Regions from separate parts of the Streptomyces sp. WM6372 genome, predicted to be linked through region 3. Evidence: riboswitches for the same ligand, from Rfam matches in the RefSeq annotation. Region 3 holds a riboswitch; each other region holds the start of a gene.
The links. Region 3 has a riboswitch for thiamine pyrophosphate ahead of ADK52_RS19440 (thiamine ABC transporter substrate-binding protein). Riboswitches for the same ligand answer to the same signal wherever they lie in the genome.
Positions count from the first base shown of each region.

Region 1 (9,610 bases), on a different contig from region 3:
TTCGCGGTGTTCCGTGAGGGTGAGATCGAGCTCGTGGGTGTTTCGGACACCCCGGCCAGCCCCGCCGTCGAGGAGTGGGCCGATTTCCGCGCGACCGGCCATGCGCACGCCATCGGACAGTGCCTGCTGGCCCAGCTCGACGAGAAGACGCGCAGGGACTACTACGAGCGGCACCCGGTCGAGGCCGTCACCCAGTACACCGTCCGGGATCAGAGCGCCCTCGAACACCGCATCGGCTCCCTCGGACGCATGGAGCCGGTTACGGAGCGTCAGGAGTACGCGCTGGGCACGGTCTGTGCAGCCATCCCCATTACCGCGGGCGATACCGCCGCAACCATGGCGATTTCCCTCCCTTTGCACCAGGAGAAACGGTTGCTGTATGTGGTCGATCGACTACGGAGTGAAGTAGGCGCGCTGTTGAGTACCCTCTCGTTCTCTATCAGTATCTGAAAACTCACTCCTTGTGATCTGCATGAGCTTCCACCACCCTTGTCAAGAGGGCCCTGGGGGTTCATTCCTGGCCACTTCCACTACAGCGGGGTAGTCCATGCGCGAGTCGGTACAGGCAGAGGTCATGATGAGCTTCCTCGTTTCCGAGGAGCTCTCCTTCCGGATCCCGGTGGAACTCCGGTACGACACCCGTGACCCCTACGCAGTGCGCCTGACGTTCCACCTCCCCGGAGACGCCCCCGTGACCTGGGCATTCGGACGGGAGCTGCTCCTCGACGGCATCAACAAGCCGTGCGGCGACGGTGATGTGCACATCGCCCCCACCGATCCCGAGGACCTGTCCGACGTCCACATCCGGCTCCAGGTCGGCTGTGACCGGGCCCTGTTCCGCGCCGGCGCGGCGCCGCTCGTCGCGTTCCTCGACCGTACCGACCGGCTTGTTCCGCTCGGTCAGGAGCGCAACCTCGGCGACTTCGAGGACAACCTCGACGAAGCGCTGGACAGGATCCTTGCCGAGTCGCGCCAGAACGAGCAGAACGCGGGCTGAGCGGACCGTACACGCCGAGCGGACCGTACGCGCCGAGCCGCCCCGGGCCCCCGAGCCACCCGGGTCGCTCAGCGCTTGCGCCGCCGTCCCCGGCCTCCGCGGACCGGCCCCGAGGCCGCCGCTCCGGCCGGGGATCCCGGCCGGTCGGCAGAAACCACCAGCGCGGCCAGCGCCGTTGTCACCGGAACCGAGGCCACCAGGCCGATCGACCCGACGAGGGTCCGTACGATCTCCTCCGCGACCAGCTCGCTGTTGGCCACCGAACCCATGCTGCTGTTCGCGATCGAGAACAGCAGCAGAAGCGGAAGCGCCGCGCCCGCGTAGGCCAGGACCAGGGTGTTGACCACCGAAGCGATGTGGTCGCGACCGATCCGGATGGCCGCACGGTACAAGGAGCGGGACCCCATCGACGGGTCGGCCTGATGGAGTTCCCAGACTGCCGAGGTCTGGGTGACCGTCACGTCGTCCAGCACACCCAGGGATCCGATGATGATGCCCGCGAGCAGCAGGCCACTCATGTCGATCTCCGGGTAGAGCCCGTGGATCAGCCCGGTGTTGTCGTCGGTGTTGCCGCTGAGGAACGCCCAGTCGACGAACACCGAGCCCAGCAGCCCGATCAGCAGCAGCGAGACGAGCGTTCCCAGCACGGCGACGGAGGTACGGGCGCTCAGTCCGTGGCACATGTAGAGCGCGATGAGCATGATGGCGCTGGCGCCGACGACTGCGACGACCAGTGGGTTCGAGCCCTGGAGGATCGCCGGCAGGATGAAGAGGGTCAGCACGCCGAAGCTGACGACCAGCGCGATCAGCGCGAACAGGCCGCGCATCCGGCCGACGACGACCACCGCCACCGCGAAGATCGCGGCCAGCACCGCCAGGGGCAGCTTGCGGTTCACGTCGACCACGGAGTACTGGAGATCCCGTGGCGCGTCCGGCGCGTACGCGACGACCACCTCCTGGCCGTCTTCCAACTGCCGTGGTGCGCCCGGCTGGACGATCTCGAAGAACGTGCGGCCCTTGTCGGGTCCGGTGGTGACCTCGATGGTGGCCTTCTTGCACTCGCCGGTCTGCGCGGCCTTGGCCTCGCGCCCCTCCGGGGTGGAGACACTGCCGGTGGCCGGCACCTGCGAGGCGTTCACGGATTTGCAGTCGACCTGCTCGAGCGCGGTGACGAGGCCCTGCTGGGTCTGCCGGTCGAAGCCCACCCCGGAGCGCTCGTGGGCGGGCGCGCCGCCCGGCCAGAGCACCACCATGCCGACGAAGACGGCGACGGCGAACGGGATCAGGACCGCCGCGATGACCTTGCGCAGGTGCTTCGAGACGGGGGCCGCCGGTCCGTGGCCGTGGGAATGGCCGTGGGAGTGGCCCGGGGCCGGGCTCTGGTCCGGGCTCGGGTCCGGGCTCTGGGCATGCCCGTGGTCATGCCCGTGGCCCACGTGTGCGTGGTCGCTGTGACCCGTGGGCTCGGTGGGCTGGGTGGGAGGCTGCGGCGAGGACGTCACCGGCAGATCATCGCAAGAGTTGAGGGGGCCCACTGTTCAGCACGCCACAGATGACGCTAGCGTGGGGGCACCTTTGCACAACGCGGGAGCTCGGAGCACCGGGCTGAGAGGGCGCTGATCACCGTACGCGCAGCACACATGCGTACGGGAAGAGGCTGCGTCGACCGCCGAACCTGTTACCGGGTAATGCCGGCGTAGGGAGATCAGGTCTCATGACCATTCATGACGCACGCACGCCTGCCGTCAGCGAGGACGGCGACGGCCGGACCGAGCGCCAGCCGGGCTGGCACAAGGGCTACGTGGCGGGCTCCCGCCCCGACATCCGGGTGCCGGTCCGCCAGGTCCACCTCACCAACGGCAAGGACGTGACGCTCTACGACACGTCCGGGCCGTACACCGACCCGCAGATCGAAACCGACGTACGGCGCGGCCTGCCGCCGCTGCGCGAGAACTGGATCATCGGCCGCGGCGACACCGAGGAGTACGCGGGCCGCCCCGTGCGCCCCGAGGACGACGGCATCAAGCACACGTCGCCGCGCGGTGGCCTCAAGAACCTCGACGCGGTCTTTCCTGGCCGCCCGCGCCAGCCCCGCCGGGGCCGTGGCGGCGCCGCCGTCACGCAGCTCGCGTACGCCCGCCGCGGTGAGATCACACCGGAGATGGAGTACGTCGCGATCCGCGAGAACGTCTCCCCCGAGGTCGTCCGCGAGGAGATCGCCGCCGGCCGCGCGGTGCTTCCCGCGAACGTGAACCACCCGGAGATCGAGCCGATGATCATCGGCAAGCGGTTCCTGGTGAAGGTCAACGCCAACATCGGCAACTCCGCCGTCACCTCCTCCATCGAGGAGGAGGTCGACAAGATGACCTGGGCGACCAAGTGGGGCGCCGACACGGTCATGGACCTTTCGACCGGTCGCAACATCCACACCACGCGCGAGTGGGTGCTGCGCAACTCCCCGGTCCCGATCGGCACCGTGCCGCTGTACCAGGCGCTGGAGAAGGTCGACGGCCGCGCCGAGGACCTGACCTGGGAGATCTACAAGGACACGGTCATCGAGCAGGCCGAGCAGGGCGTCGACTACATGACGGTCCACGCCGGCGTGCTGCTGCCGTACGTGCCGCTGACCGCCCGCCGCAAGACCGGCATCGTTTCCCGCGGCGGCTCGATCATGGCCGCGTGGTGCCTTGCGCACCACAAGGAGAACTTCCTCTACACGAACTTCGAGGAGCTCTGCGAGATCCTCGCGACGTACGACGTCACCTACTCGCTGGGCGACGGCCTGCGCCCCGGCTCCATCGCGGACGCCAACGACGCGGCGCAGTTCGCTGAGCTGAAGACGCTGGGCGAGCTGAACACGATCGCCAAGCGGCACAACGTGCAGACCATGATCGAGGGCCCGGGCCACGTCCCGATGCACAAGATCAAGGAGAACATCGACCTCCAGCAGGAGATCTGCGAGGAGGCGCCGTTCTACACGCTCGGCCCGCTGACCACGGACGTCGCCCCGGCGTACGACCACATCACCTCCGGCATCGGCGCCGCGATGATCGCCTGGTGGGGCACCGCGATGCTCTGCTACGTCACGCCGAAGGAGCACCTGGGCCTGCCCAACCGCGACGACGTGAAGACGGGCGTCATCACGTACAAGATCGCTGCGCATGCGGCGGACCTGGCCAAGGGCCACCCGGGCGCCCAGGAGTGGGACGACGCCCTGTCGGACGCTCGGTTCGAGTTCCGCTGGGAGGACCAGTTCAACCTGGCCCTCGACCCGGACACCGCCCGCGAGTTCCACGACGAGACGCTCCCGGCCGAGCCGGCCAAGACCGCGCACTTCTGCTCCATGTGCGGTCCGAAGTTCTGCTCGATGAAGATCTCCCAGGACATCCGTCGTGAGCACGGTGGTGACCTGAAGGCCGATGAGATCGAGGCGGGCATGGCGGAGAAGTCCGCCGAGTTCGCGGCGAGCGGCAACCGGGTGTACCTCCCGCTGGCCGACTGACCCGCTCGTGGCGGCCGGCGCTGCTCTGGGGAGGATGAGGGGGCTTCCCAGGGCAGTGTCCCGGCGCGACGCGATGTTTCACGTGAAACAGGGACGGACGGCCCGCTGCGGGCCGGGCCGCGGCGTTACTGCGTGCCGCCGTCCGGGCTGCTGAAGTCCGGGCTGGTGAAGTCCGGCGGGGTGTAGCCGGGGCGGGGGCCCTGTGAAGGGGACCCCGGGCTGGTGAAGTCGGGCCGGGTGTATCCCAGGTTGGGGATGCGCCCGGCCTTCGGCGTGTGCGGGGACGGATACGCCGGCCCCGCCGGCGCCGCGCTCGGATCGGCCAGCGCGTCCCGCAGGAACGGCAGGATGCCCCGCTCCAGCAGGGCATGCCGCCAGGCCTCGCGGGCCCGCGCGACCTCGTCGGGTATCGCGTCGGCCGGGTCCTCGGCCACCACCTCGGTCGCCCGGTTGCGGACGGCCGTCACCAGCAGCCCGATCACCGCGAACAACAGCGAGACCACGGTCAGCGCGCCGAACAGCCAACCCGCCGTCAGCATCGTTTCGGCGAAGGCGGGTTCGGGTTCGACCGCCTTCAGGATGTAGCCCACGAGCAGGAAGATCAGCATGGCGGTGCCCGCCAGGACCGGTGCCAGCACCGCGACCACGGCACTGACGCCCGCGCCGTCCTCGCCCTCGCCCTGCTGCCCGGCACCCTGGTCCCCGGCCGAACCGGGGGTGGACAGGACCTCGTCGCGCCGCTCTCCGCGGATCTTCACGTAGTGGTCGTACTCGGCCGCGGCCGCGGCCGTCAGCAGCGCGCTGGCCCCGATGGCCATCGTGCGCAGCTGTTCGGCGTTCAGGCGCTCACCGAGGGCGGCGAGCTCGGGCCGTTCGTGCGCGGTGCGCAGCGCCTCGTCGAGGAGCCGATCGAACTCGGGTCGGTCTTCGGTCAGCAGGTGCGGAGCGCTGTTCATGTGCATCCCCCGATGCTCCGTGGGGACCGGTTTGCCCGCGTAGACCCGGGCGCCGGCACAAACGGAGGAGAGCCTGCTACGGATAGGGCGATGGTAGAGCGCCCATGCCACGCCGTGACAGGGGGTTTCCTGAAATTACCCCCGTTCTGATAACCCTCAGTCGTTCAACGGGAGTTGCACGACCAGCAGTTTGCCCGCCATCGTGACTCCGCCGTCCATCGCGATGGCGAGTCCCTCCGCGTACACGTGCGGGCCGTTCACGGCCTCCGGTCCGCGCGACTCGTCGCCGTCCTCGGTGCCCACCTCGCCCAGCAGGTACGGGATCGGGCTGTGTCCGTGCACGACGCGGCCGCCGCCGTAGGTGTCGAGGAGCTCGCGTACGGCCTGGGGGCCGGTCTCCTCGTCACGGAAGGCGAACCGCTTGGTGAACTTGCGGAACAGGTCCCAGGTGATGTCGGCGTCGTTGCGGTTGAGCAGCTCGTGGATCGTGTCGTTGACGTCCTCGATGGAGTCGCCGTAGTCGAGGTACGCGGTGGTGTCGGAGTGGAGCAGCAGGTGCCCGTCCTCCAGCACGGCCGCGTCCAGCCGCTGCATCCACTGCAGGTGTACGTCCTCCAGGCGCTCCATGTCGGTGCGCTGGCCGCCGTTGAGGAGCCAGGCGGCCTGGAAGGTGGCGGTGCCCGCGCCCGAGGCGACGGGGGTGTCGCCGAACCGCTTGGCGCCGATGAGCAGCAGCTCGTGGTTGCCCATGAGGGCCTTGCAGTAGCCGCCCGCGGCGGCGGCCTCGGCGGACAGCCGCATGACGAGGTCGATGACGCCGATGCCGTCGGGGCCGCGGTCGGTGAAGTCGCCGAGGAACCAGAGGCGGGCGTTGCCGGCCGACCAGCGGCGGTCGGCGTCGATGAGGCCCTGGGCCTGGAGTTCGTGGACGAGCTCGTCCAGATAGCCGTGCACGTCGCCGACCACGTACAGCGGTCCGGGGCCGGCGGCCGGGGACTCCTGGGGAACGTAGTGGACCTGGACGGTGTCGCCCGGCCCGCCGCGGCCGATGATCGGCAGGTCGCGGTGGGTGGGGGTGTAGCCCTCGTCGAGATCGTCCCCGTCGGCCGGGGCCGGTCCGCCCGCGGCGGGGTCCTGTCCCAGGGGCGGCTGCGGGGGCACGGAGGGCTGCGGGGGCACGGGCGGGTGAGGGGGCACGGGAGCGCCCTCCCCGTAGTACGCGGGGTACTCGCCGTACACCGGGGCCTCTTCGGGAAGCGCGCCGGGCACGCCGTACGGGACGGGCTCGGTGACCGGAACTCGGAAGTCCCGCAGCGTCTCCGTCCGCATCGCGGGTCCCTGACCGGCCCCCTGAGTCATCGACCCCTCCACCACCGTCGCGCTGCCGTACACCTGCGGACCCTCCTGGCCTCCTGAGCGGAGGGTCCGTGATGTCGTGCGCCCATCATAGGAATGCGGCTCGCGCTCTGTGACGCACCAGGGGTGGTGAATCCTGGGCGGAACCAGTAGTTCCTGCCACTTTCTCCCGAAATAGGTGTTGCGGAAATCCCCGGCGGGGCCGTCGGCCCCGCCGGTATCGCGCCGTGGCGGTCAGTCCTGGGCCGGAGAACGGGGCGGGCTGACGGTCGTACGGGGCTGCCTGCGCTGCGAGGAGGTACGGACGATCAGCTCGGTCGGGACCACCTGTTCGACCGGGCGGCCGGTGTCGACCCCCTCGATGGCGTCGATCAGCAGCTGTACGACGGCGGTGCCGATGCGGCGCGGTTTGAGGGAGAGCGTGGTGATGGGCGGCTCGGTGTTGGCGTACACGGTGGACTCGCTGCAGCAGACGAGCAGCAGGTCCTCGGGGACGCGCAGGCCGTAGCGCCGGGCGGCGGCCAGCAGATCGGTCCCGTTGGGGTCGAAGAGCCCGTAGACGGCGTCGGGCCGGTCGGGCCGGGCGAGCAGCCGGTCCGCGGCGACGGCGCCCGCGCACGGGTCGTGGGCGGGGTAGGACTCGTAGACGGGGTCCTGGCCGACGCGCTCGCACCAGTTGAGGTAGGCAGTCGTGGACAGCCGGGTGTAGGTGTCCGTGGTGGTGCCGGTCAGGAGCCCGATCCGGCGCGCGCCGGCGGCGGCGAGGTGGTCGAGCAGGTTGAGTACGGCGGCCTCGTGGTCGTTGTCGACCCAGGCGGTGACGGGGAGGGAGCCGGCCGGGCGGCCGTCGGAGACGACGGGGAGGCCTTGGCGGACCAGTTCGCTGACGACGGGATCGTGGTCGGAGGGGTCGATGACGACGGTGCCGTCGAGGGCCACGTTGGACCACACGTCGTGTCGGGAGGTGGCGGGGAGGATGACGAGGGCGTAGCCGCGGGCGAGCGCGGCGGAGGTGGCGGCCCTGGCCATCTCGGCGAAGTACGCGAATTCGGTGAAGGTGAAAGGTTCATCCCCGTACGTGGTCACGGTCAGGCCGATGAGGCCCGACTTGCCGGTACGGAGGGTGCGGGCCGCGGCGGAGGGCCGGTAGCCCAGCCGATCGGCGACCTCGCGAACGTGGCGGCGGGTGGCGTCCGGCAGCCGCCCCTTGCCATTGAGCGCGTCGGAGACGGTCGTGATCGAGACGCCCGCCGCGGCGGCCACGTCCCTGATGCCGGCCCGGCCCTGTCGGCCGGCGGCCCGCCGGGTGGTCTCGGTCCGGCTCACCTGATGCTTCCCTGCTGCTGTCATGGCGAGCCGATAGTAGGGCTCGTCGGGGTGGGTGGTCCGGGTGCATATGCACGCGTTGACAGGCACGATTCTGCATGGTTCGCCACCCCCAATGACCTTGGAATTGAAGGAATTTGAGCGCGGAGAGTGAGTGGGGCGTTTGTCGGCGGGTACGAGCATGCCAAAGCGGTGTGGTCTCGGGACGGTCTCAACTCACCTGTACGAGGGATGCGCGCCACGGCGTGGGCCACCGGCGTGCGCATATATGCGTGCGCTCCCCCGCAATCCTGGCGCCACCCATTTTCGGGAGAGCGGAATCCTCATAAGGTGAGCAGTATTGAGTCGACGGCGACGTCGTACGGGATGGTCGAGGAGGACCTGCGGTGAGCGAGAAGAGCCCGAAGCTGCGCGCCGAGCTGGACGGCATTCCCACCTACAAGCCCGGGAAGCCCGCTGCCGCGGGCGGGCCCGTCGCGTACAAGCTGTCCTCGAACGAGAACCCGTACCCGCCGCTGTCCGGGGTGCTGGAGACCGCGGTGGCGGCGGCCGGACAGTTCAACCGCTACCCCGACATGGCCTGCACGGGCCTGGTGAACGAGCTCGCCGAGCGCTTCGGGGTGCCGGTCGAGCACATCGCCACCGGCACGGGCTCCGTGGGTGTGGCCCAGTCGCTGATCCAGTCGACAGCCGGCCCGGGCGACGAGGTCATCTACGCCTGGCGGTCCTTCGAGGCTTACCCGATCATCACGCAGATCTCGGGTGCGAAGTCCGTGCAGGTCCCGCTGACCGACGGGGACGTGCACGACCTCGACGCGATGTTCGACGCGATCACCGAGCGGACCCGGCTGATCTTCGTCTGCAACCCCAACAACCCCACCGGCACCGCGGTGCGCCGTGCCGAGCTGGAGCGGTTCCTGGACCGGGTCCCCTCGGACATCCTGGTGGTGCTGGACGAGGCCTACCGCGAGTTCGTCCGCGACATCGAGGTGCCGGACGGCATCGAGCTCTACCGCAGCCGCCCGAACGTCTGCGTGCTGCGTACATTCTCCAAGGCGTACGGGCTGGCCGGCCTGCGCGTGGGCTTCGCGGTGGCGCACGAGCCGGTGGCGGCGGCGCTGCGCAAGACGGCGGTGCCGTTCGGTGTCAGCCAGCTCGCGCAGGACGCGGCGGTCGCCTCGCTGCGCGCCGAGGACGAGCTGATGGGCCGGGTCGGGGCGCTGGTGGGCGAGCGGGCCCGGGTCCACAAGACGCTGCTCGGCCAGGGCTGGACCGTGGTGCCGGACACGCAGGCGAACTTCGTGTGGATGCGCCTGGGGGAGCGGACCGCCGAGTTCGCGGCGGCCTGCGAGAAGGCCGGTGTGGTGGTCCGGCCCTTCGCGGGCGAGGGCCTGCGGGTCACGATCGGTGAACCCGAGGCGAACGACATCTTCCTGCACACGGCGGAGGCGTTCTTCAAGGAGATGTAGTTCT
Region 1 is NZ_LGDB01000001.1:206,622-216,231, forward strand. Features, by position in the region: gene ADK52_RS00985 (IclR family transcriptional regulator) at 1-450, shown strand, start outside; gene ADK52_RS00990 (SsgA family sporulation/cell division regulator) at 548-997, shown strand; gene ADK52_RS00995 (YibE/F family protein) at 1,066-2,532, opposite strand; TPP riboswitch at 2,572-2,717, shown strand; gene thiC (phosphomethylpyrimidine synthase ThiC) at 2,712-4,499, shown strand; gene ADK52_RS01005 (hypothetical protein) at 4,625-5,461, opposite strand; gene ADK52_RS01010 (metallophosphoesterase) at 5,612-6,829, opposite strand; gene ADK52_RS01015 (LacI family DNA-binding transcriptional regulator) at 7,046-8,161, opposite strand; gene hisC (histidinol-phosphate transaminase) at 8,524-9,606, shown strand.
Region 1: linked by a shared signal. The riboswitch ahead of thiC (phosphomethylpyrimidine synthase ThiC) and the one ahead of ADK52_RS19440 (thiamine ABC transporter substrate-binding protein) in region 3 are both predicted to bind thiamine pyrophosphate.

Region 2 (9,610 bases), on a different contig from region 3:
GGCCCGCCCGGTACGCCAGGCGGCCCGCCGAGACGGCGTCCCGCATGGCCGCCGCCATCAGGACCGGGAACTGCGCCCGGGTCACCGCCGAGGCCAGCATCACCGCCGCGCAGCCCAGCTCCATCGCCAGCGCCACGTCCGAGGCCGTGCCCGCCCCCGCGTCCAGGATCACCGGAACCCCGGCCCGCTCCGCGATCAGCTCGAAGTTGTGCGGGTTCCGGATCCCCATCCCCGAGCCGATCGGGGACCCCAGCGGCATGATCGCCGCGCAGCCCACGTCCTCCAGCTTGCGCGCCAGCACCGGGTCGTCGTTCGTGTACGGCAGGACCGTGAAGCCCTCGTCCACGAGCGTCTCCGCCGCGTCCAGCAGCTCCACGCCGTCCGGCAGCAGGGTCCGCTCGTCGGCCACGACCTCCAGCTTGATCCAGTCGGTGCCCAGCGCCTCCCGCGCGAGGCGCGCCGTCAGCACCGCCTCGCCCGCCGTGAAGCACCCCGCCGTGTTCGGGAGCACGGAGATGCCCAGCTTCGTCAGTACCGACAGGACCGAGCCCTGGACCGTCGGGTCCAGCCGCCGCATCGCCACCGTCGTGAGCTCCGTACCGGACGCGGTCAGCGCCCGTTCCAGGACGTCCAGGCTGGGCGCCCCGCCCGTGCCCATGATCAGGCGGGACGAGAAGCTCCGGCCGCCCAGTACGAAAGCGTCGTCAGCCATCGCGCTCAGCCCCCCTGTACCGCGGTGAGGACCTCGACCCGGTCGCCCTCGCCCACCGGCGTCAGCGGCCACTGCCCGCGCGGGACCACGGTCTCGTTCAGTGCGGCCGCGACGCCGGACGGAGCCGCGGTCAGGGTGGCGACCACCGCGTCGAGCGTGGTGCCGGCCGCGATCTCGCGCGGCTCGCCGTTGACGGAGATGGTCATGCGTACGACTCCTGACGTGCGGCGGAGAACCGGCGCGGGGTGAACGGTCGGGCGATCTCCGGCAGCGTGCCGGTGGTCAGCAGCTCCGCCATCACGTCGCCGGTGAGCGGGGTCAGCAGCACCCCGTTGCGGTAGTGCCCGGTGGCCAGGTGCAGGCCGGGCAGGTCGGTCGGGCCGAGCAGCGGGGCGTTGTCCGGGGACCCGGGGCGCAGTCCGGCCCGGGTCTCGGTCAGCGGCAGTTCGGTGATGCCGGGCACCAACTCGTGCGCGTCGCGCAGGAGCTCGTACACCCCGCCCGCGGTGACCGTGGTGTCCCAGCCGAGTTCCTCGCTGGTGGCCCCGATGACGAGCTCGCCGTTCTCACGCGGCACCAGGTACACGTGGCTGCCGCGGACCACCGCCCGTACCGTCCGCGACAGGAACGGCGCGTACGCCGCCGGCACCGCGAGCCGCAGCACCTGCCCCTTCACCGGCCGTACGGGGGGCAGGACCCGCGCCGGTACGCCGGCCAGCCGGCCGCTGAGCGAGCCCGCGGCCAGGACCACCTGGTCGGCGCGCAGCTCCGTACCGTCGTCGAGCCGTGCGCCCACGGCGCGGTCGGCGGCGGTCAGCAGCCGCTCCGCGGCCGCCCGGCGGATCTCCACGCCGGCGCCCTCGCAGGCGGCCAGCAGCGCGGCCGCCAGCCGGCGCGGATCGACCTGGTGGTCGCCGTCCACGCGCAGCCCGCCCCGCACGCCGGGGGCCAGCATCGGCTCCAGGCGGCGGCACTCGCGGCCGGTGAGCCACTCCGACTCCAGGCCGCAGCGGCGCTGGAGGGCGTGCAGTTCGCGCAGGTGCAGCCGGTCGTCGGCGTCGAGGGCCACGGCGAGGGTGCCGCAGGCGCGGTAGCCGATGTCCATCCCGCCGCTGGCCTCGGCCAGCTCGGCGGCGAACTCGGGGTAGCGGGCGGCCGAGGCGACGTTGAGGCCCAGCAGGGTCTCCTCGCCGTAGTGCAGCTCCGTGACGGCGGCGAGCATGCCGGCCGCGACCTGTGCGGCGCCGCCGCCGGGCGCCGGATCGGCGAGCACGGTCCGCAGCCCGTGCCGGGCCGCCCGCCAGGCGGTGACCAGGCCGATGATCCCGCCCCCGATGACGAGGACGTCCGACCCTGCGGATCCTGTGGACCCCGAGGACCCCGAGGGCCCTGTGGACCCCGAGGATCCTGTGGACCCCGAGGGCCCTGTGGACGTCGGGGATCCCGCTCCGGATCCCTTCCGAGATGAGTGCATGGGCGTCCAGCCCCTCCCTTCGCCGGCATGACCCGGATCAGGTTCGTACGGTCGGAGGCCGCTCAGCCTCCCTCTCAGCCCGGTCCGCCCGGACTCCCGCGATGGGTAACGGGCGCCAGCCTAACCCCGGCGCCGGGGGCGGGTAAGGCTGCCTCCCCGGCCGCCGCGCCGGTCCGCTGTTCCTGACGAGTTGTCAGATCGCTAGGCTGGGCGCCGTGAGCGAGCAGACGGAACAGACTCAGAGCGGCGTCGTCATCGTCGGCGCCGGAATGGCCGGGGTGCAGACCGCGGTCGCGCTGCGGGAGCAGGGGTGGCGCGGCCCCGTGACCCTGCTGGGCGCCGAGCCCCACCAGCCGTACGACCGGCCCCCGCTGTCGAAGGCGGTGCTGCTCGGCAAGGCCGAGGACTCCGCGTTCGACGTGGACTTCGAGGGGCTCGGCGTCGTGCTCCGGCTCGGGGTGGAGGTCACCGGGCTGCGGGCCGCCGAGCGCGAGCTGGACACCGAGGCGGGGCCGGTCCCGTACGAGGTGCTCGTCCTGGCGACCGGCGCCGAACCCCTGACCCTGCCCGGGTCCGAGGGCGTCCCCGGCGTGCACCTGCTGCGCACCCTGGACGACGCGGCCCGGCTGCGGCCGGTGCTGGCCCGGACCCCGGCGACCGTGGTGGTCGGGGCGGGCTGGATCGGCGCCGAGTTCGCCACCGCGGCGCGCGAGGCGGGCTGCGCGGTGACGGTGGTCGAGGCGGCGGACCGGGTGCTGGCCGGGGCGCTGCCCGCGGAGGTCGCCGCCCCCATGGCCCACTGGTACGAGGAGTCCGGTGCGGCCCTGCTGACCGGCGCCAAGGTGTCCTCGGTGGAGTCCGGGCGGGTCCTGCTCGCGGACGGGCGGGAGCTGCCCGCGGGCGCGGTGGTCGTGGGCATCGGAGCCCGGCCGGCGACCCGGTGGCTGGCGGGCTCGGGGGTCGAGCTCGGCCCCGAGGGCGCGATCACGGCGGACGAGTACCTGCGCACCTCCCTGCCCGGGGTGTACGCGGTCGGCGACTGCGCGTCGTTCCCGTCGGCCCGCTACGGGGCGCGGCTGCTGGTGCACCACTGGGACAACGCCCTCCAGGGGCCGCGGGTGGTCGCGGCGAACATCGTCATGGGGAAGGCGGCGCAGGTCTACGACCCGGTGCCGTACTTCTGGTCGGAGCAGTTCGGGCGCTTCGTGCAGTACGCGGGGCACCACGCGGGCGCCGACGAGCTGCTGTGGCGCGGGGACCCCGCCGAGGCGGCGTGGTCGGTGTGCTGGCTCCGGGGCGGGGCGCTGGCCGCGGTCCTGGCGGTGGGCCGGCCGCGGGACCTGGCGCAGGGGCGGAAGCTGATCGAGACGGGGGCCCCGGTGGATCCGGCGAAGGTCGCCGATCCCGCGGTCCCGCTGAAATCGGCGCTGGTCTAGGCGTTACGGGAAGGGTGCGGAGCGGGTGCGGGGACCCGGACGGGTCGGCTCGGGTACCGGGTGCCGGTCCGAAGTGGCAGGCTTGTGCCCGTGACCGAGATTGACGCAAAGATCGATGCCCTTGTCCCCGCCTGGCTGTACGTCCCCGACATCGCCGAGATGCTCGACATCGAGGTGACCCGGGTCCGCCAGCTGGTCAAGGAAGGTCAGCTGATCGCCGTACGACGGGGCGAGAACCGTTCGCTCCAGGTGCCCGCCCCCTTCATCGACGGAGACAAGATCGTCAAGGGCCTGGTCGGCCTGCTGACCGTGCTCCGCGACGACGGCTTCTCCGACGAGGAGATCCTGGAGTGGCTGTTCACCCCGGACCCGACCCTGCCCGGCACCCCCGTCCAGGCGCTGAGCGAGAATCGCGGCACGGAGGTGAAGCGCCGCGCTCAGGCGCTCGCCCTCTGACCCGAGAGACCCGGGCGACCGGAGCAACCCGGCGGCCCGGGTGATCCGAGCCGCCTGATCCATCTGCGGTGCGCGGGCCCCGGACGGCCCGTGCACCGCATCCACCCCGGGGGGTACCCATGTCCGCGAACGTGTCCGCGCGCACCCAGCTGTCCGACGCCCGGCTCTACCTGTGCACGGACGCCCGCAAGCGGCAGGGCGACCTCCCCGAGTTCCTCGACGCCGTCCTGGCCGCAGGCGTGGACATCGTCCAGCTCCGGGACAAGGGCATGGAGGCCGGCGAGGAGCTCGAACACCTCCGGGTGTTCGCCGACGCCGCGCGCCGCCACGGCCGGCTCCTCGCGGTGAACGACCGCGCCGACGTCGCCCACGCCATCGGCTCCGACGTCCTGCACCTGGGCCAGGGCGACATCCCGGTGCCCGCCGCCCGCGCGATCCTCGGCGAGTCCGTCCTGATGGGCCGGTCCTGCCACGCCGAGTCCGAGGTCGACGCCGCCGTCGCCGAGCCGGGTGTGGACTACTTCTGCACCGGCCCCTGCTGGCCCACCCCCACCAAGCCCGGCCGGTACGCCCCCGGCCTCGGGCTCGTCCGGTACACGGCCTCGCTGGCCCCCGCCCGCCCCTGGTTCGCCATCGGCGGCATCGACGCCGGCAACCTCGACGAGGTCCTCGACGCCGGAGCCACCCGCATCGTGGTCGTCCGCGCGCTGACCGAAGCCTCCGACCCGGGCGCGGCCGCCGCCGACCTGGCCAAGCGGGTCCGCGAGCGCGTTTCCGCCTAAGTCCTCCCGAGCCGTCCGTGCGGGTGTCCAAAAACGTGTCCAAAAGGCGGACGCGGCTTCGGCCCGCACGAAGGCGCGTCTAACCTGCCCGTATGGCCCTTGGTACCGCTTCCACCCGCACGGACCGCGCACGCACGGTCCGCGACCTGATGGCGTCCGGGAGCCCGTCGTACTCCTTCGAGTTCTGGGCCCCCAAGACGGAGAAGGGCGAGCGCAACCTCTGGAACGCGCTGCGCCGGATCGAGGCGGTGGGCCCGAGCTTCGTCTCGGTGACCTACGGGGCCGGCGGCTCCACCCGCGGCGGCACCGTCAAGGCAACCCAGGAGATCGCGGCCGACACCACCCTGACCCCCGTCGCGCACCTCACCGCGGTCGACCACTCCATCGCCGAGCTGCGCCACGTCATCGGCCAGTTCGCCGACGCCGGCATCCGCAACATGCTGGCCCTGCGCGGCGACCCGCCGGGCGACCCCATGGGTCCCTGGGTCGCGCACCCCGAGGGCGTCCACTACGCCGCCGACCTGGTCCGGCTGCTCAAGGAGTCCGGCGACTTCTGCGTGGGCGTCGCGGCCTTCCCCGACATGCACCCGCGTTCGGAGGACTGGGACACGGACATCCGTCACTTCGTGGACAAGTGCCGCGCGGGCGCCGACTATGCGATCACCCAGATGTTCTTCGATCCGGAGAATTATCTGAGGCTGCGCGACAGCACCCAGAAGGCGGGCTGCGAGACCCCGATCATCCCCGAGGTCATGCCTGTTGTGGGCATCAAGCAGCTCGACCGGCTGCCCCAACTCAGCAACGCAGTCTTCCCCGCAGCCGTGAAAGAGCGCATGCTCGCCGTCAAGGACGATGCAGCCGCTGTACGCTCCATTGGGATCGAGTTCGCCACGGAGTTCTGCGCGCGACTGCTGTCCGAGGGTGTCCCGGGGCTGCACTTCATCACGCTGAACAATTCCACGGCGACTCTCGAGATCTACGAGAACCTGGGCCTGCACCAGCGGGCCTGATCGGCCGGCCCCCGTTTCCTGGGCGGTTGGCCGTACCGAGAGGTGCCACGCATGGGAATGACGGTCCTCTACATCGCGTTCGGTTTCGTCGCGCTGTGGCTGCTTGCCGAGGTCCTGATGCAGTACAAGGCCCGGCTGCGCTGGCGGTTGCTCGCGTTCGCCGGGTTCGTCGGTGTGGTCGCCGGGGTGGTGCTGCCGTCGGTGCCGGTCATCGGCATCGGCGCGGCCGCGTTCGCCGTGGGCCAGACCCTGGTGACGCTCTCCTTCCGCAAGGGTTTCGAGGCCGGCTGGGCGCTGCGCCGCGGCGGCGAGCCCGTACGGAAGCAGAACCGGCGCCGCCGGGCGGGCAGCGCGCGCCCCGAGCCCGCGCTCGAGGTGACCGCGCTGGAGTACGGGTCCGACGGGGCGGCGCCGGACCCCGAGGGGGCCGACCGGGCCGACGCACCCGACCAGGCGCAGCAGGAGCCCCGGTTCCAGGCCGCGACCGAGGATTTCTACAGCCCGGAGCCGCTGCCCGAGGACACGGGCTCGTACGGGATACAGAGCTTCGCCCCGACCGCCGACGCGGGCCGGACGGCGGCGTTCGCCTCGCCGTTCCCCACGGCCGAACAGGACGCCCACCAGTACGCGCCCTTCTACGACGGGCAGGGCTACGACCAGCAGGGCCAGGGCGGCTACGACTACTCCGCGGGCTATCCGGCGGGCGGCGAACAGCAGGTCTACGCCGCCTACTCGGACCCGTACATCGGCACGGGCGGGGCCGTGATCCCGCAACAGCCGTACGACTACACCCCGTACGCCGACTACTCCGGCGCCGACCCGTACGCGAGCGCGGGCGGGCAGCAGCAGTACGCGATGGACACCCCGCCCGGCGGGGTGTGGGTGCCGCAGCAGCGGTCCACCGAGGGGGCGGGCGCGGGCTACCCCGGGGACGACCAGAGCCAGTACCCGCAGCAGCAGCAGCCGCAGCAGTACCCGTACCAGGGCACCGGCGAGTACGAGCAGTACCGCTACTGAGGGCCGGGGCACGACGGGTACCGATGTACCGAGGCGGGTGAGCAGTGAGCCCCCGGGGAACGTTCCCCGGGGGCTCACTCCGTCACTGGGAGCCGCGGAACGCCGCGCCCTCCACGATCAGCCCGGCCACCAGGGCCCCGGTCATCCCGGAGTGCGCGAGTCCGCCGCCGGGGTGCGCCCAGCCGCCCGCGAGGAACAGCCCGGGCAGGGCGGTGGTGTTGGCGGGGTAGAGCATCGCGCCGCCCGCTCCCGCGAGGGCGGGCGGGGGCACCGCACCGCCCGGCGCGCCGGTGTCCGCCTCGATGTCCGCGGGCGTGCGCTCCCGCGTCCACAGCAGCCGCTCACGCAGTCCGGGCACGGCCCGGGCCGCGAGGTGCAGCAGCTCGTCCGCGTGGGGCGCAGGGGCGCCCCCAGGGCCGCAGAGGGCGCTCACGGTGACCGCCTCGTGGTCCGCGTCGGGCCGCACGGCGGGATCGTCGGGGCGCAGCACGGTCAGCTGGGTTCCGGGGGAGTGGACCAGGGTGCGGTGGACGGCGTCCGCGGGGCGCGCGCCGCGCAGCGCGAGCAGCAGGGTGAGCCGGCTGGCCACCCCCGGCCCGCGGGCGGGCGCGCCGCCGGCCGGCAGCGGTACCCCCAGCTGCCGCGGATCGACCCCGCAGACCACGAAGTCGGCCGGGGCCCCGGTGCCGTCGGCCAGCAGCAGCCCGGCCGCCCGGCCGTCTTGCTCCAGGACCTCCCGTACCGGCGCGTCGAAGACGAAGGCGACCTTCCGCTCCAGGCAGCGCTCGTACACGGCGGTGGCCAGCGCCCGCATCCCGCCGCGTACGTACCAGCTGCCGAAGGTCTGCTCCATGTACGGGAGCACGGCCGCCGAGGCGGGCGCGGTGGCGGGGTCGACCCCGTACGCCCGCACCCGCGCGGCGAGCAGTTCGCCGAGCTCCCCGCCCAGCTCGCGCTCCGCCACCTCGGCGAGGGTCGGGGGCCGGCGGCGCAGCAGTCCGCTCTTGCGCAGCGCCGGGTACGGATCGCCGCCCAGCACCTGCCAGTCGGGGCGCAGCGGCTCCTCCAGCAGGGGGCGGCGGGTGGCGTTCCAGGCGTCCCGGGCGCGGCCCAGGACCCCGTTCCAGCGCTCTCCCGCGCCCGCGCCGAAGGCCTCGTCGAGGACGGCGGCGGCGCCGCCGCGCGAGCCGCCCGGGAGGGTGACGGAGCTGCCGTCGGGGAGGACGTGCCGGACGGCCGGGTCGGCCTGGACCAGCTCGACGCAGTCCTCCAGGGGCCGCTTGCCGGTCTTGACGAACAGATCGCGGTAGACGGCGGGCAGGTGCAGCAGACCGGGCCCGGTGTCGAAGGCGAAGCCGTCCTGCTCGTACCGGCCGACGGAGCCGCCATAGGTGGACCCGCGCTCGTACACCGTCACCTGGTGCCCCGCCACGGCCAGCCGGGCCGCCGTAGCCATCGCGCCCATGCCGGCGCCGATCACCGCAATTCGTGCCATGCGGATGACCCTATCGAGCGGGATCGAGCGGGATCGGGGGAGGCCGGCTGCAGGTCGGGGGGAGGCCGGCGGGTGGTCGGCGGGTGGCCGGCCGAGTTCAGCGGGGTGGCACGGCGGCCCGCGCGAGCGCCTCGCGCTCCTCGGCGGCGAGCCGCTTCTCCTCGCGGCGCTGGGCCCGGCGGCGCAGGAAGCGGCGGATCCGGCTCCACAGGAAGACGAGTATGGCCAGGCCGGCCGCCAGCAGGACGGCCGCGATGATCGCGGCCGCCTGGGGGTTGAACATCGCGAAGGTGACGATGCCGGCCACGCCCAGGTCCTCGGCGGTGCTCAGCGCGATGTTGCTGAACGGCTCGGGCGAGGTGTTGACGGCCATCCGGGTGCCGGCCTTGACGAAATGGCTGGCCAGCGCGGTGGAGCCGCCGATCGCACCGGCGGCCAGGTCGGAGAGCGAGCCGCTCTGTCCGGCCAGCAGGGCGCCGACCACGGCCCCGGCCACCGGGCGGATCACGGTGTGCACCGCGTCCCAGACGGAGTCCACGTACGGGATCTTGTCGGCGACGGCCTCGCACAGGAACAGCACGCCGGCGACGATCAGCACGTCGGTGCGCTGGAGGGATGCGGGGACCTCGTCGGTCAGTCCGGTCGCGCCGAAGACGCCGAGCAGGAGGACCACGGCGTAGGCGTTGATCCCGCTGGCCCAGCCGCTGGTGAAGACCAGGGGGAGCACACTCACCGGCCCATCATGCCGCAGGACCGGGCCGCGGAACGGGCGATCGCGGAGACGAGGACGGGGCGGACCGGCGCGACAGAGCCGTGAGGGGACGGCCGCCTTACGGCGGCCGTCCCCTCACCCGTGTCTGCGGGGGCCTACTGCCCCTGTTCGTCGCGGCGGCGCTGCCACCGCTCCTCGATGCGGGTCATCATCGACCGACGCTGTCGGTTGCGGCCGTGGGCCGAACCGCCTGCACTGCCGGAGACGGGCTGCTCGCCAGGCTTGGGTGCCTTGCGCCAACCGGTGACCACGAGGACCGTACAGCCGAGCATGACGAGGAATCCCACCACGCTGACCCAGAGTACGTTCGGAATGATCACACCGGTCATGAGGAGCGCGATACCCACCACAATGCCTGCGACTGCCTGGTAGACCCGTCGCCGGGTGTACGTACGCAGTCCGCTTCCCTCAAGCGCTGTCGCGAACTTGGGATCTTCGGCGTACAGCGCTCGCTCC
Region 2 is NZ_LGDB01000248.1:161-9,770, forward strand. Features, by position in the region: gene ADK52_RS37205 (thiazole synthase) at 1-712, opposite strand, end outside; gene thiS (sulfur carrier protein ThiS) at 718-918, opposite strand; gene thiO (glycine oxidase ThiO) at 915-2,186, opposite strand; TPP riboswitch at 2,184-2,296, opposite strand; gene ADK52_RS37220 (NAD(P)/FAD-dependent oxidoreductase) at 2,402-3,622, shown strand; gene ADK52_RS37225 (Rv2175c family DNA-binding protein) at 3,713-4,078, shown strand; gene thiE (thiamine phosphate synthase) at 4,198-4,860, shown strand; gene metF (methylenetetrahydrofolate reductase [NAD(P)H]) at 4,953-5,870, shown strand; gene ADK52_RS37240 (hypothetical protein) at 5,922-6,887, shown strand; gene ADK52_RS37245 (phytoene desaturase family protein) at 6,970-8,382, opposite strand; gene ADK52_RS37250 (DUF4126 domain-containing protein) at 8,480-9,115, opposite strand; gene ADK52_RS37255 (DUF3040 domain-containing protein) at 9,250-9,610, opposite strand, start outside.
Region 2: linked by a shared signal. The riboswitch ahead of thiO (glycine oxidase ThiO) and the one ahead of ADK52_RS19440 (thiamine ABC transporter substrate-binding protein) in region 3 are both predicted to bind thiamine pyrophosphate.

Region 3 (9,610 bases):
CCCCCAGCGACACGGCGAAGGCGAATCCGGCCGCGATCAGCAGCGCCCGCCGCACCAGCGGCAGGTCCACCTCCCGCCAGGCCCGCAGCGGCGACGCCCCGAGCACGGCAGCGGCCTCGCGCAGCCGCCCGTCCACGGCGCGCAGCACCGGCAGCATGGTCCGTACGACGAACGGCACGCCCACCAGCGCCTGCGCGAGCGGCACCAGGATCCACGAGGTCCGCAGATCCAGCGGCGGCTCGTCCAGGGTGATCAGGAACCCGAAGCCGACCGTCACCGCCGACACCCCCAGCGGGAGCATCAGCAGCGCGTCGAACCCGCGCACGAACCGGCCCGCGCGCCGGGTCAGTGCCGCGGCCGCGAGCCCCCCGATCAGCAGGGCGATGGCGGTGGCGGCGAGCGCGTACTGGAGGGAGTTCCAGATGGCCTCCAGCGGGGGCACCAGGAACGTTCCGCCGCCCGCGCCCACGTCCTGGAGCGCCCGGTAGAAGCCGAACCCGTACCCGCCGGGCGCATCGAGGGAGCGCTCCACCAGCACCGCCAGCGGGGCCACGATCAGCAGCGCCACCGTCAGCAGCACCCCGCCCAGCAGGGCGCGCTGGCCCGGACCGCTCGGCCGGTGCGCGGTCCGCGCCGGATCGACCAGCCGCAGGGCGGTCTCCCGCCGGCGCACGGTCCAGGCGTGGACGCCGAGGATCAGGCCGACCGCCACGAACTGGACCATCGTGAGGACGGCGGCCGTCGGCAGGTCCAGCAGCTGCGCGGTCTGCCGGTAGACCTCCACTTCCAAGGTGGCGTACGAGGGCCCGCCGAGGATCTGCACGACGCCGAAGGAGGTGAACGTGAACAGGAACACCATCAGCGAGGCCGCGGCCACCGCCGGCCCGAGCGCGGGCAGGGTCACCCGCCGCCAGGCGGCGAACCGCCCGGCGCCCAGCACCCGGGCGGCCTCCTCCTGGCGCGGGTCCAGCTGCGCCCAGAGCCCGCCGACCGTCCGTACGACGACGGCGTAGTTGAAGAAGACGTGCGCGAGCAGGATCGCCCACACGGTGGTGTCCAGCCGGACGCCCCACAGCTCGTCCAGCAGTCCGCCCCGCCCGACCAGCGCCAGGAAGGCGGTGCCGACCACCACCGTCGGCAGCACGAACGGGACCGTGACCAGCGCCCGCAGCAGCTGTTTGCCGGGGAACTCGAAGCGCGCGAAGACGTACGCGCCGGGGAGCGCGATCAGGAGCGTGAGCGCCGTGGACGCGAACGCCTGCCAGGTGGTGAACCAGAGCACGTCGGCGATGTCGGGCCGGGTCAGCACCTCGCCGATCCGGCCGAACTGCCAGCCCTCGTCGGTCTTGATCCCGCGGCCGACGATCGCGGCCACGGGGTAGGCGAAGAACAGCCCGAAGAAGGCGAGCGGTACGGCCATCAGCAGGAGCCGGACGGCCGTACCGCGCGCGCCCTCCTTCACGGGAGTGCTCTCGCGTCCTACTTCACGACGAGCGAGGACCATGCCTTGACCCACTGCTCACGGTTCTTGGCGATCGTCTCGGGAGCCACGTTCTCGGGCTTCTCGATGACCACGCCGTGCTTCGTGAACAGCTCCGGCAGCTTCGCGTCCTTGACCACCGGGTTCACGAACATCTGGAGCGGCATGTCCTCCTGGAACTTCTTGCTCACCAGGAAGTCGAGGAGCGCCTTGCCGCCCGCCTCGTTCTTCGCGCCCTTGAGCAGGCCCGCGAACTCGACCTGCCGGAAGCAGGTGCCGGTGGCCACGCCCGTGGGGGCCTCGGCCGGCTGGGGCTCCCCGTACAGGACCTCGACCGGCGGGCTGGAGGCGTACGAGACGACCAGCGGCCGGTCGCCCTTGGCCTTCTTGCCGCCCGCCGAACCGGAGAAGCGCTCGTTGTAGGCCTGCTCCCAGCCGTCGACGACCTCGACGCCATTGGCCTTGAGCTTGCTCCAGTAGTCCTTCCAGCCGTCCTCCCCGTACTTGCCGACGGAGGCGAGCAGGAAGCCGAGGCCCGGCGAGGAGGTCGCCGCGTTCTCGGTGACCAGCAGGTTCTTGTACTCCGGCTTGACCAGGTCGTCCAGCGTCTGCGGCGGGGCGAGCTTCTTGTCGGCGAAGTACGCCTTGTCGTAGTTGACGCAGATGTCGCCGGAGTCGATCGGGGTGACCCGGTGCTCCTTGTCGAGCACGTACTCGGGCTTCACGTCGGCCAGGCCCTTGGCCTCGTACGGCGTGAAGATCCCGTTGTCGAGGGCGCGCGAGAGGAGCGTGTTGTCCACACCGAAGAAGACGTCGCCGCGCGGGGAGCCCTTGGTGAGGATCTCCTGGTTGAGGGCGGCGCCCGCGTCCCCGGACTTCAGGACCTTGACGGTGTAGCCGCTCTGCTGCTCGAACTCCTTGAGGACCGTGTCGGTCACGTTGAAGGAGTCGTGCGAGACGAGCGTGACCGTCTTGGACTTCGGCGCATCGCTCGCGCCGGCCGCGGACTCGTCCTTGGTCTTGGCGCCGCCGCACGCGGCGAGCGTGCTGACACCGAGGGCCGCGGCCAGCGCCGCACCCGCGATCTTCCTGGTGGTGCTCACGGAACATTCCTCCTGGGTTGACCAGGAGAAGACGCGGCCCTGCCCGGGCGCTCCGGTGGAGCGGGCGCCCGGGCAGGGCGCAACAGCTTGAGGTGGTGACCGAACTTCCTACCCAGAATGACCTGGGCAAGGTTCAGAGGGTCTGCGGCCGCTGTGCTCGTCCTAGAAGCGTGGTGCCGCACTCTCAGCGCTGTGGCGCTCCCCTGTCGGAATATGAGTATTCAGATATACGCGGGTCAGCCTACCGCTCGCTCGCGGCGAGCTGACCGCAGGCGCCGTCGATCTCCTGGCCGCGGGTGTCCCGTACGGTCACCGGCACGCCGTGGCGGGCGATGGCCTCCACGAAGGCCTTCTCGTCCTCGGGACGCGAGGCGGTCCACTTCGAGCCCGGCGTCGGGTTCAGCGGGATCAGGTTGACGTGGACGCGCTTGCCCTTGAGCAGTCGGCCGAGGAGGTCGCCGCGCCAGGCCTGGTCGTTGATGTCGCGGATCAAGGCGTACTCGATGGAGATCCGGCGGCCGGACTTCTCGGCGTACTCCCACGCCGCGTCGAGGACCTCGCGGACCTTCCAGCGGGTGTTCACGGGGACGAGGGTGTCGCGCAGCTCGTCGTCCGGCGCGTGCAGCGAGACCGCGAGGCGGCACTTGAAGCCCTCGTCGGCGAAGCGCAGCATCGCCGGGACCAGGCCGACGGTGGAGACGGTGATGCCGCGCTGCGACAAGCCCAGGCCGTCGGGCTCGGGGTCGGTGAGGCGGCGGATCGCGCCGACGACCCGCTTGTAGTTGGCCAGCGGCTCGCCCATGCCCATGAAGACGATGTTGGACAGCCGGGCCGGGCCGCCGGGAACCTCGCCGTCGCGCAGCGCGCGCATGCCGTCGACGATCTGGTGGACGATCTCGGCGGTGGACAGGTTGCGGTCCAGGCCCGCCTGGCCGGTGGCGCAGAACGGGCAGTTCATGCCGCAGCCGGCCTGCGAGGAGATGCACATGGTGACCCGGTCGGGGTAGCGCATCAGCACGGACTCGACGAGCGTGCCGTCGTGCAGCTTCCACAGGGTCTTGCGCGTGGTGTCGTCGTCGCACGAGATGTGCCGGATGACGCTCATCAGGTCGGGCAGCAGTTCCTGCTGGAGCTTCTCCCGCGAGCCCGCCGGGATGTCGGTCCACTCGGCCGGGTCGTGCGCGTACCGGGCGAAGTAGTGCTGCGAGAGCTGCTTGGCCCGGAAGGGCTTCTCGCCGATCGCGGCGACCGCCTCGCGACGCTCCTCGGGCGTGAGGTCGGCGAGGTGCCGGGGCGGCTTCTTGGCCCCGCGAGGGGCGACGAAGGTGAGCTCTCCCGGGACAGGGCGGGCCATGGCTGGTACTCCTCGTAAGACGAAAGGCGCGCCGCAGAAGCAGCGCGCCTTTCAAGAGTAACCGCCCGGACCCACCCAAAGCCTTCAGACGTACGTCGTCCCAGCTCAGCGGGGTTGCCCTGGTGAACAGCCCGCCGGCCGGAAGCCGCGGGAGCCCCGTTTCAGCCGGTGCCGACGAACGCGGCGAGCAGCAGCCACACCACCGGGGCGGTCGGCAGCAAGGAGTCGAGCCGGTCCATGATGCCGCCGTGGCCCGGGAGGAGCGTGCCCATGTCCTTGATGCCCAGGTCCCGCTTGATCATCGACTCGCCGAGGTCGCCCAGCGTGGCGCTGACCGCGACCGCGAGACCGAGCAGCAGGCCCTGCCACCAGATGCCGCCGTCGATCAGGAACTCCATGCAGAGAGCGCCGGCCGCCATCGCGAAGGCCACCGCGCCGAACAGGCCCTCGCGGGTCTTGCCGGGGCTGATGCGCGGCGCCAGCTTGGTCTTGCCGAAGCGCCAGCCCACCGCGTACGCCCCGGTGTCGCTGACCACGGTCAGCAGCAGGAACGTGACCACGCGCTCCGGCCCGTCGTCCGCGGTGAGCAGCATCGCGACGAAGGTGGCCAGGAAGGGCACGTAGAACGCCGCGAAGACGCCCGCCGTGACGTCCTTGAGGTAGTCCTCGGGCGGTTCGGTCATCCGCCAGACCAGGACCGCCAGCGCGGTCAGGGCCATGGCCACCCAGGCACCCTCGGCCCCCCGGACGTATCCGGCGATGACCATGGCGGCGCCGCCGACCGCGAGCGGGACGAGCGGCGCCTTGATGCCCTTCTTCTCCTGGAGCCGGGAGGTGAGCTCCCACAGGCCCACGACGACCGCGACGACGATGACGCCGACGAAGACCGCCTTGACGATGAACAGCGAAGCGAAGATCACCGCACCGAGGCCGACACCGACCCCTATGGCGGCACGCAGGTCTCGCCCCGCCCGCTTCTTCGGCGGGGGCGTGGCGTCCTGCGGGGCCGGCGAGGGCGGGGGCGGGGGGCTGGGCATGGGCTCCTGCGGCGGCGTCTCGGCGCGGAACGGGGGGCCGCCGTCGGTGGCGGCCCCCCGATCGCGTGCTTCCCGGTCGTCGAAGTCACGGCCGGCGGCATCGGGCACGATGGGCATGGGCCGAGTGTGCGGGCCCACCAGCGCATCGTATGCGGGACCCGCCGGAACCGGCTCCGTGGCCCAGGGAGAGTCGTTCATCAGACCTCGAGGAGCTCGGCTTCCTTGTGCTTGAGCAGCTCGTCGACCTGCGCGACGTACTTCGCGGTGGTGTCGTCGAGCTCCTTCTCCGCGCGGCGCACCTCGTCCTCGCCGGACTCCTTGTCCTTGACGAGCTTGTCGAGGGAGTCCTTCGCCTTGCGGCGGACGGCGCGGATCGAGACCTTGGAGTCCTCGGCCTTGGTGCGCGCGACCTTGATGTACTCCTTGCGGCGGTCCTGCGTCAGCTCGGGGAAGGTCACCCGGATGATATTGCCGTCGTTGCTGGGGTTGACGCCCAGGTCGGAGTCGCGGATGGCCTGCTCGATGTTGCGCAGGGCGCTCTTGTCGAACGGGGTCACGATCGCCATGCGCGGCTCGGGCACCGAGAAGGAGGCGAGCTGGTTGATGGGCGTGATGGCGCCGTAGTAGTCCGCCACGATCTTGTTGAACATCGCCGGGTGCGCACGACCGGTGCGGATCGCGGCGAAGTCTTCCTTGGCGACGACGACGGCCTTCTCCATCTTCTCCTCGGCCTCGAGGAGGATTTCTTCGATCACCACGTGCTCCTGCATGTCAGATATGGATGGTTCAGGCGGGCGGGGCGGGCTCGGCCCAGTGGGGCCGGGCCCGGCGTCGGAACGCTCAGGCCCGGGTGCCCTGGTCGCTCACGAGCGTGCCGATCTTCTCACCCTTGACGGCGCGGGCGATATTGCCCTCGGCGAGCAGCTCGAAGACCAGGATCGGCAGCTTGTTGTCGCGGCACAGCGTGATGGCGGTGGCGTCGGCGACCTTGAGGTCGCGGGACAGCACCTCGCTGTACTCCAGCGCGTCGAACTTCACCGCGTCGGGGTTCTTCTTCGGGTCGGAGTCGTAGACCCCGTCGACGCCGTTCTTGCCCATGAGCAGGGCCTCGGCGTCGATTTCCAGGGCCCGCTGGGCGGCCGTGGTGTCGGTGGAGAAGTACGGCATGCCCATGCCGGCGCCGAAGATCACGACGCGGCCCTTCTCCAGGTGCCGTACGGCGCGCAGCGGGATGTACGGCTCCGCGACCTGGCCCATGGTGATGGCGGTCTGCACACGGGAGTCGATGCCTTCCTTCTCCAGGAAGTCCTGGAGGGCGAGGCAGTTCATGACGGTGCCGAGCATGCCCATGTAGTCGGACCGCGCACGGTCCATGCCGCGCTGCTGGAGTTCGGCGCCGCGGAAGAAGTTTCCGCCGCCGATCACGACGGCGATCTCCGCGCCGTCACGGACCACCGCGGCGATTTCGCGCGCGATGGCATGGACGACGTCGGGGTCGACGCCCAGTCCTCCACCACCGGAGAAGGCTTCGCCCGACAGCTTCAGCATGAAGCGGCGGCCCTTCTTGTCGTGGTCGCTCTTGTCGTCGGAAGCGGTGTGGGGGTCCACGCCCTGATTCATGGAGATCTCCTCGTGCACATACGAAGAAGGCCATTGCCGGTGGGTCCTCGCGGTTCCCTCTACGGCAATGGCCTCCTCGTCAGATCTGCGGTCGTTCCGCGCGCACGCGGACGACTGCTTCAGACCCTACCGGGGTCCGGTGTCCGTCGTTGTCAGGACGGACTCAGATGCCGACCTTGATGCGCGAGAAACGCACCAGGGTGACACCGGCCTCGTCCAGAACCTTCTGGACGGACTTCTTGGCGTCCAGCGCGTACGCCTGGCCAAGGAGCGTGTTGTCGCGGAAGAAGCCGTTGACACGACCCTCGACGATCTTCGGGAGGGCGGCCTCGGGCTTGCCCTCCGCGCGGGTGACCTCTTCGGCGACGCGGCGCTCGGACTCGACGACCTCGGCCGGGACGTCCTCGGCGGACAGCCACTTCGGCGCGAACGCGGCGATGTGCTGCGCGACGCCGCGGGCGACCTCGGCGTTCTCCTTGTCGAGCTCGACCAGGACACCGATCTGGAACGGCAGGTCGGGCATGGTGCGGTGCATGTACGACGCGACGTAACCGCCGGTGAACTGCGCGAAGCGGTCCAGGACGATCTTCTCGCCGAGGTTGGCGTTCGCCTCGTCCACGAAGGCCGTGACGGTCTTGCCGGGGGCGATCTCGGACGCGAGGAGCGTCTCGATGTCGGCCGGGGAGGTGGCGGCGACGTGCGCGGCCAGCTCGTTGGCGACGGCGAGGAACTTCTCGCCCTTCGCGACGAAGTCCGTCTCGCACTTCAGCTCGACGATGACACCGGAGGTGTTGTCGTCGGCGATGAGGGACACGACGGCACCGTTCTCGGCAGAACGGCCCTCGCGCTTGGCGACGCCCTTCTGACCCTTGATACGGAGCGCCTCGACGGCCTTGTCGACGTCACCGTCGGAGTCGACCAGCGCGTTCTTGCAGTCCAGCATGCCGGCGCCGGTGAGCTCGCGGAGCTTCTTGACGTCAGCGGCGGTGTAGTTCGCCATGAGTCTGTGATTCTCTCTCGAAGTCGTAGATCTACGGGTGAACGGCGGAGGAGCGCGCCCCAGGCGCGGCTCCCCCGCCGTCATCGTCCGTGCTGCGAGTGCCCGGCGGATGAACGCCGGGCTCTCTCAGAGGGTCAGGCCTGCTCGGTGTCGGCGGCCGGAGCCTCGACGACGGCCTCGGCCGCGGGGGCCTCGACAGCGGCCTCGGCCGGGGCGGCCTCAGCAGACTCGTCGGCGGAGTCCTTCTTCTCGCCCTCGAGCAGGTCGCGCTCCCACTCGGCGAGCGGCTCGGCGGCGGCCTTCTCGCCCGGCTTCGAGTCGCCGGTCGCAGCGCCGGAGCGGGCGATGAGGCCCTCGGCGACGGCGTCGGCGATCACGCGGGTGAGCAGGGTGACGGAGCGGATCGCGTCGTCGTTGCCCGGGATCTTGTAGTCGACCTCGTCGGGGTCACAGTTGGTGTCGAGGATCGCGACGACCGGGATGTGGAGCTTGCGCGCCTCACCGACGGCGATGTGCTCCTTCTTGGTGTCGACGATCCAGACGGCGCTGGGGACCTTCGACATCTCGCGGATACCACCGAGGGTCTTCTCCAGCTTGGTCTTCTCGCGGGAGAGGACCAGGAGCTCCTTCTTGGTGAGACCCGAGGCGGCGACGTCCTCGAAGTCGATCGCCTCAAGCTCCTTCAGACGCTGGAGGCGCTTGTAGACGGTGGAGAAGTTGGTGAGCATGCCACCCAGCCAGCGCTGGTTGACGTACGGCATACCAACGCGCGTCGCCTGCTCGGCGATGGCCTCCTGGGCCTGCTTCTTGGTACCGACGAACATGATGGAGCCGCCGTGGGCGACGGTCTCCTTGACGAACTCGTAGGCGCGGTCGATGTACGACAGCGACTGGAGCAGGTCGATGATGTAGATGCCGTTGCGCTCGGTGAAGATGAAGCGCTTCATCTTCGGGTTCCAGCGACGGGTCTGGTGACCGAAGTGGACGCCGCTTTCCAGCAGCTCCCGCATCGTTACGACGGCCATGGCCATCTCCTTGGTTTCTCGGTTTGGTTCCTGACGCCCCACCGCGTCCTGCCCCCGACGAAGGGGACCGAGAGACGCTTCCACCTGGCCTGAGCGGCTGGTGCTGGGGCGTGCGAAGTCGACCCGGTGACCCGGATCGCCGTAAGAAGTGTACGGGACCGGGCGGTATGCCAGGTGACGCCGTTGTCCACACCCGGCCGGTTGTCCACAGGCCCGCTCACGCTGCGCGACCGGGCGGCAACCTGGACGGTATGACGACACTGCTGCTCACGCTGCTCCTGACCCTGGCCCAGGCGCTCGTTCCCGGGGCCCGGCCGCTCCCGCCGCCCCTGGTGGTGGCCCGCTGGTGGGATCCGCCCCCGACCCCGTACGCGGCCGGGCACCGCGGGGTGGACCTGGCCGCCCCGGTGGGCGCGCCGATCAGGGCGGTCGGCCCGGGGCGGGTGTACTACGCGGGCCCGGTGGCCGGGCGCGGGGTCCTGTCCCTGACCCTCCCGGGCGGCCTGCGCACCACGTACGAACCGGTCCGGCCGCTGGTCGCGGAGGGCGAGGAGGTCACGACGGGCCAGGTGGTGGCGGTCCTCACGGAGGGCACGCACTGCGGCGGCCCCTGCCTCCACTGGGGCCTCCTGTCAGGCACGACGTACCTGAACCCCCTGACCCTCCTCCCGCGCCCGGCGCCACGACTCCTGCCGGACCCGGCCCCGCCGGCGTTCGGGGCCTCAGCCCCGCACGCCCCTCAGGGCCATGGCCACGGCGGCTTCGGTGACCACACCGGGATCCTCGGCGGCGCCCAGCTCGATGCGCCGCACGGCCGCGTCGACGACCCCCTGTAGCAGCATCGCCGCGAGCCGGGGCTGCTCGTGCCCGAGGGCGCCCAGCGCCTCCACGATCATCGCCACGAGCCCGCCGTGCGCGGCACGGATCTTCTCCCGCGCCCCCGCGTCCAGCTCACTGGCCGAGATCGCGACCACCGCCCGGTGCCGCCGGT
Region 3 is NZ_LGDB01000186.1:37,599-47,208, reverse strand. Features, by position in the region: gene ADK52_RS19445 (ABC transporter permease) at 1-1,420, opposite strand, end outside; gene ADK52_RS19440 (thiamine ABC transporter substrate-binding protein) at 1,480-2,583, opposite strand; TPP riboswitch at 2,671-2,798, opposite strand; gene rlmN (23S rRNA (adenine(2503)-C(2))-methyltransferase RlmN) at 2,825-3,937, opposite strand; gene ADK52_RS19430 (phosphatidate cytidylyltransferase) at 4,099-5,172, opposite strand; gene frr (ribosome recycling factor) at 5,172-5,729, opposite strand; gene pyrH (UMP kinase) at 5,815-6,594, opposite strand; gene tsf (translation elongation factor Ts) at 6,758-7,594, opposite strand; gene rpsB (30S ribosomal protein S2) at 7,729-8,619, opposite strand; gene ADK52_RS40235 (M23 family metallopeptidase) at 8,871-9,455, shown strand; gene ADK52_RS19400 (TetR/AcrR family transcriptional regulator) at 9,342-9,610, opposite strand, start outside.